One region of the Variovorax sp. NFACC27 genome, then DNA from elsewhere that is predicted to be linked to it. Evidence: riboswitches for the same ligand, from Rfam matches in the RefSeq annotation. Region 1 holds a riboswitch; the other holds the start of a gene.

Region 1 (7,638 bases):
GCCGGCAGCATGCGCGCCTCGTCCGCCGCGTCGATGCCGATGTGGCGGGCGAGGAATTCTTCGGCGTTCTCTAGTTCTTGCAAAGAAGGAAGGGCGGGCGTCGGCATGGCGTTGAAGGCTCGGAGGGAAAGAACAAAGGTGCTGCTGAAAAATTCAGCGGATCAGGACTCGGCTGCGAACTTGTCGTAGGAGGCCGCGTCCAGCAGGGCGTCGAGCTGCGCGGGGTCGCTCAGCTTGACCTTGAAGAACCAGCCGGCGGCCAGCGGGTCGCTGTTGGCCAGCGACGGGTCGGCGCGCAGGGCTTCGTTCACCTCGGTGATCTCGCCCGACACGGGCATGAACACGTCGGCCGCGGCCTTGACCGATTCGACGACGCCGGCGACTTCGCCCTGGGCGAAGGTCTTGCCGACTTCAGGCAGGTCGACGAAGACCACGTCGCCCAGCGCGTCCTGCGCATGCACGGTGATGCCGACGGTGGCTGCGTCGCCCTCGGCCGACACCCATTCGTGGTCCTTGGTGTACTTGATGCTCATGGTGGAAAAACTCCTCGTGGAAAAAAGTGGATCGGGGTGCAGAGCCTAGCCGGTCGATCTGACTGGGCGGCGCTCAGCCCCGGTAGTAACGGGTGGGCACGAAAGGCATGGTCGAGACCTCCATCGGCACCGGCTTGCCGCGCACGATGGCCTGCACGCGCGTGCCCGGCTCGGCGAAGGCTGTAGCCACGTAGCCCATGGCGATGCAGCGGTCGGCCGTGGGGCCGAGCAGGCCGCTGGTGACGAGGCCGATGTCCTGGCCCTCGAAAGACTGGAGCACCGTGCCGTCGCGCACCGGAATGCGCTCGAGGGCGACGAGGCCCACGCGCTTGCGCTTCAGCGTGTCGTGGTCGGTGTGGCCGGCCGCACCCGCGGTAGCCGCGGCGAGCTGGGCGAGGATCTTCGCGGCGCCCGGGAAGCCGCCTTCGCGTGCCCCGCCCGCGCGGCGCACCTTCTGCATCGCCCAGTTGAGCGAGGCCTCGACCGGCGTGGTGGTGGTGTCGATGTCGTTGCCGTAGAGGCACAGGCCGGCTTCGAGCCGCAGCGAGTTGCGCGCGCCCAGGCCGACGGGCTTGACCTCGGGCTGTGCCAGCAGCAGGCGGGCGAGGCGCTCGGCGTCGGATGCAGCTACCGAGATCTCGAAGCCGTCCTCGCCGGTGTAGCCGCTGCGGGTGACGAAGGCCGGAATGCCGCCGATCTGCACCGCGCCGCCCGTCATGAACACGAAGCGCTCGACGCCGGGCGACAGCCGCGCCAGCGTGGCCGCGGCCTGCGGGCCCTGCAGGGCGAGCAGCGCGTGGTCGGGCAGGGGGCGCACCTCGCAGCGCGAGCCGATCTTCTGCTGGATGTGGGCGATGTCGGCCACCTTGCAGGCCCCGTTGACGATCACGAAGATCGAGCCGTTGCCCTCGTTGAAGAACATCAGGTCGTCGAGGATGCCGCCCTCGTCGTCCAGCAGCAGGCCGTAGCGCTGCTTGCCGGCGGGCAGGTCGATCACGTCGACGGGCATCAGGGTCTCGAAGGCGGCCGCGGCGTCGGGCCCGACCAGGCGCAGCTGGCCCATGTGGGAAATGTCGAACAGGCCGGCCGCGTCGCGCGTGTGCTTGTGTTCGGCCATCAGGCCGGCGGGGTACTGGACCGGCATCGAATAGCCGGCGAAGGGCACCATGCGGGCGCCCAGTTCCAGGTGGAGGTCGTACAGCGGCGTCTTGAGAAGCTGGGCGTCGGGGGTAGCGGAGGAAGAAGCAGCCACGGGGCACTCCAAAGGGGCAGTCGAAATCCATGACGCAAGCCATGGGCCACCCCTGCTGTCCGCTTTACCTGAGAGATTCGCCCCACGATCGGGGTTTGCTCCTTCGGTGGACCGCCGCCCGTGGGCAACGGCCTCTCTCCAGCAAGGAAACGCCGGCTTTCACCGGCGCCTCGTCAGTCCTTTTGCCTGAGCGTTCGGGAAGTCCCTGCGCCTTCGGCGGCCCCGGCACGCGGGGCTCTCTCCTGACCCCGGGAAGTGTAGTGGATCGCGCGGGCCCTTCGCGCTATCCCGACCAAAGACGCCACGCCCCGAAGCAGGCCGCGGCCCACACGGCCACGACGAAGGCCGCGCCCCAGCGGCTGACTGGCCTGGCGCCGCGCTCGCGCAGCCATTCGTCCGCCCTGGCGCGGCAATCCGCGAGCACCGCGGGGGGAATCAGCCGGATGGCGAGCCAGATCAGCCCCGGCAGCAGCAAAACGTCGTCGACGTAGCCCAGCACCGGAATGAAGTCGGGAATGAGGTCGATCGGGCTGAGCGCGTAGGCGACCACGAAGGCGCCCAGTGCCTTGGCATGCCATGGGGTGGACGGGTGCCTGCCGGCGAACCAGAGCGTGACGCCGTCGCGCTTCAGGCGCTTCGCCCAGCTGCGAAGGCGCCCGGACAGGGGGATTGCGGGAGGCGGCGAGTTCACCCGGCGATGGTGTCACAGCCCCGGCCGGGCATCTCGCGTATCCCTTTTGTCGTCAATGCACGACTTCGGCCGGCGGCAGCAGCCGGTCGATGCGCTCGCGCAGCGATTCGGCACGCTCCACGCCCGCGCTCTTCTCGATCTCGGTGAGCATCAGCGCGGCGATGGTCAGCATGGCGTTGCGGTCGCGCGCCTCGCGCAGCGCGTCGCGCATCTGCAGCGCGAACTTGGGGTCGCGCCGCACGAACATGCGCTCGCAGATGTCGAAGAGGAACATGCGGGTGGTGGCCAGCGAACGCTTGCCGTCGAAGGTGTCGGCCGAGGTGGCCACCTGGATCGGCTGGGCGGCGGGGATGGGCGAGGGCGCGGGCTGCGCGGGAGGCTCCGCCGGGGCTGCCGCTGCCTTCGGGCTCTGCAGGTAGCCCTTGTCGATCAGCGCCTGGATCGCCTGCTCGGCCTCATCCCGGTTGGCGAAGAGCGGGCTGAAGTCGGTAAGGGAGCGCCGGCCGTCGGCCATCAGCAGCAGGGCGCGTTCGCGCTGGCTGAGCGTGCGCTGTCCGCCCTGGAGTTCGTCGCGCGCCTTGTCGGTCTTGGTGGGAAACATGGCAGCCACAGCTTTCGGGAATCGAGGGCTGCAGCATCGTTGCAAGTAGTGACATCTCCATGAACCGTTTGGCTTACAGGGGCAATTCCGCGGCGGTCTTCAGCCGGCGCTTTCCTTGCGTATGAGCCACCGGTTGCCCATGCGCTGCAGCTCCAGCGTCTTGCGGCCTTTCTCGCGGAACTTGTCGGCGCTGTAGGTCTGCTCGAAGGTGGCGGTGGCCGATTGACCCTGGACGCTGATGACGAGGCTCTCGATGCCCACGTTGATGACGGCCTTGTCCTCGATGCGCGCGCGGCGGTCGGCCTCCCAGGCCTTGCGGTCCTGGCCGCGCGGCGGGGCGAAGTCGGGCGCATAGGCGGCAAGGTAGCGCGCCACGTCCCGTGCGGACCAGGCCGCGGCCCAGGCGCGCACGGCGGCTTCGACTTCGCGGATGCCGGCGGCGGGATCCACCGGCGCTGCCGCCGCCGATGCAGGGGCGGCCTGCGTGGCGGGCGCCGCGGGCGGGGCGCCGAAGGCGGCCGGTGCCAGCAATGCGCCGCCCATCACGCTGCCCATCACGCTGCCTGTCACGCCGCTTGTCAGGCAGCTCAGGAATCGATTCATGGCGCAGTCCCCTCCTTGTCGGTTGTCGCCCGATTCTGGCAGCGAACATGCGTGGGGCAGACCGGCCCCCGGGACCAGTATTCAGGCGGCAGCCCCTTCGGCTTCTGCCGGCACGGCCTGCAGCGTCCGGTTGCGCAGGCGCAGCGCCATCACCGCCGCGGCGCACAGCACGCACAGCACGGTCGTCAGCGTCACGCCGAGCCCGCGCGCGTCCGAGAGCATGCCGAAGAGCGGCGACACCAACCCGCCCACCGACAGCGCCAGCCCCAGCGCGATGCCGCTGGCCGTGGCCGGGTTGCGCGGCAGGTAGTCCTGCGCCAATGTCACCTGCGCGGCGAAGGGCAGGAACATGCAAAGGCCGAAAAGCCCGGTGCAGGCCAGTGCCCAGCCGGCGGTCGGCGCGAGCACGATGCCCGCGAGGGACGGAAGCGCGAGCAGGTAGCCGGCGCGGATCGTGCCCATGCGCCCGATGCGGTCGCCGAGCCAGCCTCCGAGCAGCGTGCCCACCGCGCCTGCCGCCGTGAATGCGGTGAGCGCCGCCGCGCCCTGGAAGGCCGAGCCGTGCAGGTCGCGCGTGATGCGCAGCGACAGCATCGAAAGCACCGTGACGTACGGAATCGACCAGCCCACGATGGTCGCCACCAGCAGCCCGAAGGCGCGCCAGTCGTTGTGCGGCTTCATCAGATGGTCGCCGGCCTTCGGGGCTGCCGCGGCGCTGCTGCCCGAGGCAGCGCCGCGACGCGCGTTCGCGGCGAACCACACCACGCCCATCGCCAGCGCCGGCAGGCCCAGCAGGTAGCTGTGCGACAGGCTTCCGCCGCCCACCACCGTGGCCGCCAGCACCGGCGCGAACGAGGCGCCGATGGTGCCGCCCACCGAGAACACGCTCATCGCCTTCTGCGAGCCGCCGCCGGCCGCGCGCGCAGCCACCGTGGCCGGCGGGTGGTAGGCCGCGATGCCCAGCCCGCACAGCACCATGGCGATCCAGGTCAGCAGGTAGCTCTGACTGATGCCCGCCAGCACCACGCCCAGCGCGGCCACCAGGAAGCCCGTGGGCACCAGCCAGCTGCGAGGGTGGCGGTCGGCGTACAGGCCGAACAGCGGCTGCACCACGCTCGACAGGCCGGTGGCCGCCAGCATCAGGCCGCTGACGGCCGTGTAGCTGTAGCCGCGCTCCAGCACCATGAAGGGCAGCAGCGCGGGCACGAGGCCCTGGTAGAGATCGTTGACGGCATGGGTGCCGGTGAGCAGCCCGAGTCGGCGCTTGTTCATGACGAATGCTTCTTTCGTTTGCAGGGAGGGAGGAAAAAAGCATCGTAGAAAGCCGTGAGAAGATGTTCTTGCTACGAATCCTCAAGCGTCGTCGAGAAATGGACAAACCGGCCCAGGCAGCGATCAACCTGCGTCCCGAACAAGGGGAGTCGACCCCGCGCGCCGTCGCGGCGCTGGCGACCGACCCGGCCGGCGACGCCTTCATCCCGCCGCACACGCACCGGCGCGGGCAGCTCATCCACGCGATCTCGGGCGTGATGCTGGTGAGCGCCGCGGCCGGCAGTTGGGTGGTGCCGACCGGGCGCGGCGTGTGGGTGCCCGGCGGCATGGAGCATCAGATCCGCATGGCGGGCGAGGTGCGCATGCGCACCGTCTTCGTCGAGCCGGGCATGCGCGCCGACCTGGGCGGCGAATGCCGCGTGATCCAGGTGAGCGAACTGCTGCGCGCGCTGATCGTCGCGGCCGTGTCGCTGCCGCTGGACTACGCGCCGGGCGGCCGAGACGAGCGCGTGATGGAGCTGCTGCTCGACGAGATGGAGGCCGCGCCCGCGCTCTCGCTGCACGTGCCGATGCCGCGCCATGCAAGGCTGGCCGCGTTGTGCGAGGAACTGGTGCGCGACCCCTCGCTGCCCGCCACCCTCGACGACTGGGCCCTGCGCCTGCACATGAACAGCCGCACGCTCGCGCGCCTGTTCCATCGCGAGACGGGCATGAACTTCGGAGCCTGGTGCCGGCAGGCGCGGCTGCTGCTGAGCCTGCCCCGGCTGGCAGCGGGCGCGTCGATCCTCGAGGTGGCGCTGGCGCACGGCTACGAGAGCCCGAGCGCCTTCACCGCCATGTTCCGACGCACGCTCGGCGTGCCGCCGAGCCAGTACCTGCACCGGTCCGGCTGAACGGCTTCGCTACTTGAACCCGAGCGTGTGCGGCAGCCAGGTGCTCAGCGCCGGCACGAAGGTCAGGATCAGCAGCACCGCGCCGTGCGCCCACAGGAACGGCACCAGCTCCTTCACGAGCGCGGTCATCGGCACCTTCGACACGTTGCAGGTCACGAACAGCAGCCCGCCCACCGGCGGCGTGATCATGCCCAGCGTGAGGTTGAAGATCACGATCATCGCGAAGTGCACCGGATCGACGCCCAGCTTCACGGCCACCGGCGCGAGGATCGGCGCCAGCACCATCACGCCCGGCAGCGGCTCGATGAAGATGCCGAACAGCAGCAGGAACACGTTGACGATGATCAGGAACATCCACGGCGAGAGGTTCATGCCGATCAGCCATTCGGCCATCTGCTGCGGAATGCCCTCGATCGTGAGAATCCACGCGAACGAGGCCGACAGCCCGATGATGATCAGCACCGAGGCCGACAGCAGGGCGGAGCGCGAAAGAATGTCCGGCAGCGCCTTCCATTCGAGCGTGCGGTAGATGAACTTGCCGCACACCAGCGCGTAGAACACCGCCACCACCGATGCCTCGGTGGGCGTGAACCAGCCCGCGCGCATGCCGCCGAGAATGACCACCGGCAGCAGGATCGCGGGAATCGCCTTCCACGTCGTCACCAGGATCTCGCGCAGCGGCGGCGTCTGGCCGTCGCCCTTGTAGTTGCGCTTCTTCGAGACGTGGAAGTTCACCAGGCACATCGCCACCGCGATCAGGATGCCCGGCAGGATGCCCGCGGCGAACAGCGTGCCGACGGAGACCGTCTCGTCCTGCAGCGCGTAGATGATCATGATGATCGAGGGCGGAATGATCGGCCCCACGATCGCGGTCGAGGCCGTGAGCGCCGCCGCGTAGGAGCGGTCGTAGCCGGCCTTGTCCATCATCTTGATGAGCATCGACCCCGGACCCGCCGCGTCGGCCAGCGCCGAGCCCGAGATGCCCGAGAAGAAGGTCAGCGACACCACGTTGGTGTAGCCCAGCCCGCCGCGCCGGTGGCCCACGAACTGGCCCGCGAAGCGAAGCAGCACCTCGGTGAGCGAGCCGCCGCTCATGAGCTCGGCCGCCAGGATGAAGAAGGGCACCGCCATCAGCGGGAAGCTGTCGATGCCGGTGAAGGTTTCCTTCAGCAGCACCATCAGCGGGTAGTTCTCCGCCAGGATCAGCGTGGTGACGGTGGAAAGGCCCAGCGCGAAGGCCACCGGCACGCCGATGGCCAGGAACACGCAGGCGGAAACGATGAGAACGAGGCTTGCATCCATGGTCGTTCTCCTTACAGCGACGCGCTCGCGTTGGCGTCGAAGTGCGCGTCGGACGCGAACTCGCGGTTCATCACGTAGCCGCGCACCACCAGCAGCCAGTGCACGACCAGCAGAACGCCGCCGAACAGCATCGCGCTGTAGATGTAGGCGAAGGGAATCTGCGTGACGGCCGTGAGCTGGAACATCGTGCGCTGCATGTAGAGCCAGCCGTACCAGACCATGAAGCCGAAGAAGGCGAAGAGCAGCCCGGCCACCACGATGCGCAGCGCCACGGCGGCGGGGCGGGGCAGCGCGTCCTGCAGGTTCTCGACCGCGATGTGCCCGCCGTAGCGCAGCACCGGCCCGGCGCCCAGGAAGGTGAGCCAGATCATCATGTGGCGCGACACCTCCTCGGCCCATTCGAGCGACTGGTTGGTGGTGTAGCGCAGCACGACGTTGGTGAAGATGATGACCGACATGGCGGCCAGCAGAAGAATCAGCGCCCAGCGGTT
Region 2 (7,638 bases), 4.1 Mb from region 1:
CAGGCGTGGTCGATCCGATGCAATGGTGGGGCTCGCTCACCGAACAGTTCCAGCAGATCGCCAGCACGGCGCTGCAGGACGCGGCCCAGCTGAAGGTGCCGGCCATGGCCCAGCCGCTGGCCGACGCGGTCGGCTCGGTCATCGGCAAGCCGGCGGCGGCCCGCAAGCCCGCCGCCGCTGCGAAGAAGGCCGCGGCACCGGCCGCGAAGAAAAGGACGTCGACCGCCGCGCGCAAGCGAACCTCCGCGCGACGCTGACGTCATACACACATCCATTTCTTGAAGAACGGGTTGGCACGCATCATGAAGTTGTTTCCCTCCGGCCATGCCACCCATCCGCAATGGCGAATGGCGGCGGGCCTCGTGCTCGCCCAGCTGCGGGCGCAGATGGCGCTGCCCGACTACGCCTCGTCGCCGACGCTGGGCCTGCTCTACATCACCGACCACTACGCCAGCGACGCGCAGGACATCCTCGACCACCTGAGCGCCGAGCTGCCCGAGGTGACCGACTGGTCGGGCACCGTCGGCATCGGCGTGTCGGCCAACAACGCCGAGTACTTCGACGAACCCGGCATGACCCTCATGCTCTGCGCCCTGCCGAGCGACCAGTACCGGGTGTTCTCCGGCGTCGCGCCGCTGGGCAATTCGGAAATGAGCGGCTTCGAGGCGCATACGGCGCTGGTGCACGCCGACCCCGCCACGCCCGACCTGGCCGAACTCATCGGCGAGATGGCCGGGCGGACCGACACGGGCTACCTTTTCGGCGGCCTGTCTTCCGGGCGCGGCGGCGCGCTGCAGTTCGCCATCGGCGGCAACGGCAACATCCGCGGACATGGCGCGGCGGGCGGAGTGTTCTCGGGCGGCCTGTCGGGCGTGGTGTTCGGCGAGGGCGTGCGGCTGGTGTCGCGCGTCACCCAGGGCTGCCAGCCGCTGCGCTCGGGCGCGGTGCGCGAACGCGAGATCACCGAGGCCGACGGCAACCTGCTGCTGAAGCTCGACGGCGAGCCGGCGCTCGACGTGCTGCTGGCCGATCTGCAGGTGTCGCTCGAACGGCCCCAGGAGGCCATCGATGCGGTGCGCAACACCCTGGTCGGCCTGGCCGACGCGGGCGCCGATGGCATCCGCCGCACCGGCGATTTGGGCGCCGACGTGCTGGTACGCCACATCATCGGGCTCGACCCCACGCGGCGCGGCATCGCCATTGCCGACACGGCCGAAGCCGGCATGCGGCTGACCTTCTGCCGCCGCAACGCCCAGGCGGCGCGCGCCGACCTGATGCGCATCTGTGCGGAAATTCGCGAGGAACTGGAGCCCGAGGAACAGACGCTGGCCACCGCCCGCGCCGTGGCGGCGGGCGAGGCCGAGGCAGCGCCGCATCCCGCGCGGCGCATCGCAGGCGCGGTGTATGTCAGCTGCTCCGGCCGCGGCGGGCCGCACTTCGGCGCGCCGGGGGCGGAGCTGCAGATCGTGCGGCATGCGCTGGGCGATGTTCCGTTGGTCGGCTTCTTCGCCGCTGGTGAGATCGCGCGGCACCATCTGTATGGGTATACCGGGGTGTTGACGGTTTTCACCGCCAACGACTGATTCCAGACCCGACGCGAAAAAGCGACGGGCGGGTTTCCGGCGGAAACATGCATCGCTAGAATCCGCCCGCTTTCTTGAATCTCTGCTGCTGCAAGAAAGAGCCAGCCGCGCATCGTCAGTGATGCGCGGGCGATCTCTTTCGCCTCTCCACGCAAAGTGCGACGAGGCAGGAAGCCGACACGGTTTCCCCAATGGAACAGCAGCCATGAGCGACCTTCGTTTCTCGAGACTTCAGCGCGCCTTTTCGCGTGCTGGCATTGCCGTCGACTACCGCGACGGCGTTTATCACCTGCACCACGAGGCCTCGCAGGCCACGGTGCTCCTGCCACCCAGTCTTCCGCTGGAAGAAAAGGCGGTGAATCAGTTGCTGGCTTTTGCCAGCGTGCGCTCGCCCGACGGCGAGCGGGGCGTGTGCAAGGCCTGTGCGACGCCCGACTTCCATCCGGGCTCTGTCGCGCCTGTCGGCAGCGTTGTCGCGACCGATGCCGACTTCGTCATTCCCGCAGCGGTGGGTACCGACATCAACTGTGGCATGCGACTGCTGACCACCGGGCTCACGCTCGACCAGGTGGCGCCGCACAAGACGCGGCTGGTCGAGCGGCTCACGCGCAGCCTGCTCGACAACGGGCGCGACGTGCCGGTGCACACGGCGGCATTCAGGGCGCTGTTCGATGTGGGGCCGTCGGCATTCCTCGAAGCGGTTCAGGACGGCGGGCTATGGTCGGCGTGCGACCGCGACCGGATGCAGGCCGAACTCGATGCCTGCATCGGCCTGGCGACGTTCGGCGGCAGCGCGCGGCATGCGCCCGAGGCCTACACCGGCGTCCGCCATGAGGTGTTTCGTGACCCCTGCCTCGGCACGCCGGGCAGCGGCAATCACTTCGTGGAACTGCAAGTTGTCGACCATGTGATGGACCGTCACGAGGCCTATCGCGCCGGCCTGAAGGCAGGGGACGTGGTCGTGATGATCCACAGCGGCTCGCGCGACATCGGGTTCCATGTGGGCGGCCGCTGGATGGACCGTGCCCGCGACGAATGGCCCAAGGGCCTGCGCCATCCGAAAAGCGGCTTGTACGGCCTGGCGGGACCGCTGGCCGACGAATATCTGGAGGCCATGGGGGTGGCGGCGCGTTACGCATGGGCAAACCGGGTCGTCCTGGCCGAACTGGTACGCAAGGATTTCGCGGAATTGCTGGGTGCCACTTCGTCGAGGCTCGTCGTGGACGTGCCGCACAACGTCGTGCTGCGGGAACACGGCATGAATATCCACCGCAAGGGTGCGACGCCGGCGGACGCGGGCGATCTGGCGCTGATTCCCGGCTCCATGGGTGACTACTCGTACCTGGCGGCCGGACTGGGGCACGAAGACTGGCTCTGGTCGTGCAGCCATGGCGCTGGCCGGCGGATGCGTCGGCAGCAGGTGCGCGCGATGCGGCCGGCGCCCGTCGACGAGCAGGCAAGCTGGCAGTGCGTGACCTTGCGGGAGGAGCGCCGGATCGAGGAGGCGCCGCAGGCCTACAAGCCCATCGGCGAAGTGATCGACGCGCAGGAGCGCGCAGGCCTGATCCACTGCGCGGTGCGGCTCAGGCCCTGGATCACGTTCAAGGCGTGATCCAGGGCTTGCCGGTTCGTCAGCCCAGTGCGGGTTGCGGGATGCGCGGCTTGGGCGCAGGCATCCCCGTGAACGCGAAATCGACCTCCGGCTCCAGTCCGCTCACGATCCGCGCGATCGACTTGCCCGAGCCGCAGGCGTGCGTCCAGCCCAGGGTGCCGTGGCCGGTATTGAGGAACAGGTTCGGCAGCTTCGTCTTGCCGATCAGCGGGACGTTGCTCGGCGTGGCGGGACGCAGGCCGGTCCAGAACTGGGCTTGCGTGGTGTCGCCTGCGCCCGGGAACAGTTCTTCGACGCGGCGCACGATGGCTTCGCAGCGCACGCGGTTCAGGTCGCGGTCGTAGCCGTTGAGTTCGGCCGTGCCGGCAATGCGCAGGCGGTCGCCCGATGCCGAGGTGTAGCGCGAGAACACGAGCTTGAATTCGTCGTCGGTCAGCGAGACCTGGTGTGCCTTCGAGGCGTCCTTGACGGGCAGCGTCACCGAGTAGCCCTTGGCCGGGTAGATCGGCAGCCGGATGCCCAGCGGCGCGGCGTACAGCGGGCTCAGCGAGCCCATCGCCAGCACGAAGGCGTCGCCGCGGATGCGCTGGAAGCGGCCTTCGCTGTCGGTGGCCTCGACGTGGTCGATGCTGCCGCCGGCCTCGCGCAGCGCGGTCACGGTGTGGCTCATCAGGAACTTCACGCCCGCGGCGGCGGCCAGGCCCACGAGCTCGCGGGCGAAGCGGTTGGCGTCGCCCGATTCGTCCTCGGCCGTGTAGGTGGCGCCGGCCAGCTTCGGTCGGATGTGGGCGAGGGCGGGCTCGAGCTTCACGGCCTCGTCGGCCGAGATGACCAGGCGCTCGCAGCCCAGGGCGCGCATCTGTTCGGCGGGCTCGAGGGCGCCGTCGAACTCCTTCTGCGTCGTGTAGAAGTGCAGGATGCCTTGCGTGCGCTGGTCGTAGCTGAGGCCGGTGTCGCGGCGCAACTGTTGCAACATCGAGCGGCTGTATGTGCCGAGACGCACGATCTGCTCGATGTTGTGACGGGTGCGCGCCGGCGTGCATTCGCGCAGGAACTGCAGGCCCCAGAGCCACTGGCGCATGTCGGCGCGCATGCGGAAGAGCAGCGGGGCGTCTTCCTTGCCCAGCCATTGCAGCACCTTCAGGGGGGCGCTGGGGTTGGCCCAGGGTTCGGCGTGGCTGACGGAGATCTGTCCGCCGTTGGCGAAGCTGGTTTCGGCAGCCGGGGTGGCCTGCCGGTCGATCACGGTCACTTCGTGGCCGAGTTGCTGGAGGTAGTAAGCCGAGGTCACGCCGAGCAGGCCGGCGCCGAGAACGATCACGCGCATTTCAAGTACCTTTTGAGGTTGCAGCGCTTGAACGGCGGGTGTTGTTTGCTATCGAATAAATAGCGAAAGCAACTGGACGACCGCAGTCCAAGTTGCCGCTCCCCCTGTCCTCGGTACCTGAGAGATTCATCTGTTGCACCTTCGCAACGGATTTGCTCCTTCGGTGCGCCACGTGAAGTGGCGGCTCTCCAGACGGCGTTTCAATTGATGCAGTACTGACCCCTTGCCGAAATCTCCAAGACTTCGTCGGGCCGACCTGAGCGTTTATGGGAGTTTGCGCCTTCGGTAGGGCCATCAGAGTGGCCCGCTCTCCTGCAAAGCGCAATTGTAAACACAGCGAAAAGAGATCGGTAACGTCTTGTGTTTTCGTCCATTGGCCCAATGGGATAATCGCGCGTTAACGTCCATTGCGACACGGCAATGACTTCCAACATTCAGGGGACCCCATGATCCTGGTTACAGGCGGCGCTGGCTTCATCGGCGCCAATTTCGTTCTCGACTGGATCGCGAACAGCGACGAGCCGGTCGTGAACCTCGACAAACTGACTTACGCGGGCAACCTCGAGACGCTCGCGTCGCTCAAGGGCAACCCGAAGCACATCTTCGTTCAGGGCGACATCGGCGACAGCGCCCTCGTCGACCGCCTGCTGGCCGAGCACAAGCCGCGCGCCGTGATGAACTTCGCCGCCGAGTCGCACGTCGACCGCTCGATCCACGGCCCCGAAGACTTCGTGCAGACCAACGTGCTCGGCACCTTCCGCCTGCTCGAGTCGGTGCGCGGGTTTTGGAGCGCGTTGCCGGCCGATCAGAAGTCGGCCTTCCGCTTCCTGCACGTGTCGACCGACGAGGTCTACGGCTCGCTCTCCAAGACCGACCCGGCCTTCACCGAGGAGAACAAGTACGAGCCGAACAGCCCGTATTCGGCCAGCAAGGCAGCCAGCGACCACCTCGTGCGCGCCTGGCACCACACCTACGGCCTGCCGGTGCTGACCACGAACTGCTCGAACAACTACGGTCCGTTCCACTTCCCTGAGAAGCTGATCCCGCTGATGATCGTCAACGCGCTGGCTGGCAAGAACCTGCCCGTGTACGGCGACGGCATGCAGGTGCGCGACTGGCTCTACGTGAAGGACCACTGCAGCGCCATCCGCCGCGTGCTTGAAGCCGGCAAGCTGGGCGAGACCTACAACGTGGGCGGCTGGAACGAGAAGCCCAACATCGAGATCGTCAACACAGTTTGCGCGCTGCTCGACGAATTGCGCCCCCGCAACGACGGCAAGCCGTACAAGGAACAGATCACTTACGTCACGGACCGTCCCGGCCATGACCGCCGCTACGCCATCGACGCACGCAAGCTCGAAGCCGAGCTTGGCTGGAAGCCCGCAGAGACCTTCGATACCGGCATCCGCAAGACCGTGGAGTGGTACCTCGCGAACAGCGAGTGGGTGCGCAACGTGCAGAGCGGCGCCTACCGCGAGTGGGTCGAGAAGCAGTACGACAGCAACGCGAAGGCTGCGGCATGAAGCTGCTGCTGCTGGGCAAGGGTGGGCAGGTCGGTTGGGAGTTGCAGCGCAGCCTGGCGCCGCTCGGTGAGCTGGTTGCGCTCGATTTCGACAGCACCGATTTTCACGCCGACTTCAGTCGGCCGGAGGAGCTGGCCGATACGGTGCTGAAGGTCCGCCCCGACGTGATCGTCAATGCCGCGGCGCACACCGCGGTCGACAAGGCCGAGAGCGAACCCGAGTTCGCGCGCAAGCTCAACGCTACGTCACCTGGAGTCGTGGCCGAAGCGGCGCAGAAGATCGGCGCGCTGATGGTGCACTACTCGACCGACTATGTTTTCGACGGCAGTGGCACGAAGCCCTGGAAGGAAGACGATGCGACCGGTCCGCTCAGCGTGTACGGCCAGACCAAGCTCGAGGGCGAGCAGTTGGTTGCGCGGAACTGCGCGAAGCACCTGATCTTTCGCACAAGCTGGGTGTATGCAGCGCGCGGCGGCAACTTCGCCAAGACCATGCTGCGGCTGGCGAAGGAGCGCGACAAGCTGACTGTCATCGATGACCAGTTCGGTGCGCCTACCGGTGCGGAACTGCTGGCAGACGTGACGGCGCACGCCATCCGGGCGACCTTGCAGGACTCGTCGAAGGCGGGCCTGTATCACGCGATTGCCGGCGGCGAAACGACGTGGCACGGCTACGCGCGCTTCGTGCTCGAAATGGCTCAGCAGGCTGGCGTCGAACTCAAGGCCGGACCGGATGCCGTCGAAGCCGTGCCGACCAGCGCTTTCCCGACGCCTGCGAAGCGCCCGCACAATTCACGCCTCGATACCTCCAAGCTGCAGACCACTTTCGGCCTGCGCCTGCCGCCCTGGCAGGAAGGCGTCTCGCGCATGCTGCGCGAGATCCTTTGAACTTCACGAGAAGAAGAACATGACCAAGACGACGCAACGCAAGGGCATCATCCTGGCCGGTGGATCGGGCACACGCCTGCACCCCGCGACCCTAGCGATCAGCAAGCAACTGCTGCCGGTGTACGACAAGCCGATGATCTACTACCCGCTCAGCACGCTCATGCTGGGCGGCATGCGCGACATCCTGATCATCAGCACGCCGCAGGACACGCCGCGCTTCCAGCAGCTGCTGGGCGATGGCAGCCAATGGGGCATCAACCTCCAGTACGAAGTGCAGCCCAGCCCGGACGGGCTCGCGCAGGCCTTCATCATCGGTGACAAGTTCGTCGGCAACTCGCCGAGCGCACTGGTGCTGGGCGACAACATCTTTTACGGCCATGATTTTGTACATCTGCTGGCCGATGCGGATGCGAAGACTTCCGGCGCCACCGTGTTCGCGTATCACGTGCAGGACCCTGAGCGCTATGGCGTCGTCGCCTTCGACGACAAGGGCAAGGCCAGCAGCATCGAGGAAAAGCCGGTGAAGCCGAAGAGCAGCTATGCGGTCACGGGCCTCTACTTCTACGACAACCAGGTAGTGGATATCGCCAAGGCGGTGAAGCCGAGTGCGCGTGGCGAACTCGAGATCACCGCCGTCAACCAGGCGTATCTGGATCGCGATCAGCTCAACGTGCAGATCATGCAGCGAGGCTATGCGTGGCTCGAT

What was found. Region 1 has a riboswitch for glycine ahead of gcvT (glycine cleavage system aminomethyltransferase GcvT). Riboswitches for the same ligand answer to the same signal wherever they lie in the genome.
Region 2: another riboswitch for glycine. It lies ahead of ABL840_RS05635 (D-amino acid dehydrogenase); the one in region 1 lies ahead of gcvT (glycine cleavage system aminomethyltransferase GcvT).

Annotation. Positions count from the first base shown of each region.
Region 1 covers NZ_CP157613.1:5,374,814-5,382,451, reverse strand. Annotated here, with positions in the region: gene gcvP (aminomethyl-transferring glycine dehydrogenase) at 1-107, opposite strand, end outside; gene gcvH (glycine cleavage system protein GcvH) at 162-533, opposite strand; gene gcvT (glycine cleavage system aminomethyltransferase GcvT) at 607-1,785, opposite strand; glycine riboswitch at 1,831-1,937, opposite strand; glycine riboswitch at 1,950-2,040, opposite strand; gene ABL840_RS25190 (YkvA family protein) at 2,069-2,455, opposite strand; gene ABL840_RS25185 (hypothetical protein) at 2,529-3,077, opposite strand; gene ABL840_RS25180 (DUF4440 domain-containing protein) at 3,177-3,680, opposite strand; gene ABL840_RS25175 (MFS transporter) at 3,762-4,952, opposite strand; gene ABL840_RS25170 (AraC family transcriptional regulator) at 5,051-5,845, shown strand; gene ABL840_RS25165 (TRAP transporter large permease) at 5,855-7,147, opposite strand; gene ABL840_RS25160 (TRAP transporter small permease) at 7,159-7,638, opposite strand, start outside.
Region 2 covers NZ_CP157613.1:1,197,793-1,205,430, forward strand. Annotated here, with positions in the region: gene ABL840_RS05620 (PhaM family polyhydroxyalkanoate granule multifunctional regulatory protein) at 1-257, shown strand, start outside; gene ABL840_RS05625 (FIST signal transduction protein) at 303-1,583, shown strand; gene ABL840_RS05630 (RtcB family protein) at 1,789-3,195, shown strand; gene ABL840_RS05635 (D-amino acid dehydrogenase) at 3,215-4,522, opposite strand; glycine riboswitch at 4,617-4,724, opposite strand; glycine riboswitch at 4,759-4,847, opposite strand; gene rfbB (dTDP-glucose 4,6-dehydratase) at 4,969-6,045, shown strand; gene rfbD (dTDP-4-dehydrorhamnose reductase) at 6,042-6,932, shown strand; gene rfbA (glucose-1-phosphate thymidylyltransferase RfbA) at 6,952-7,638, shown strand, end outside.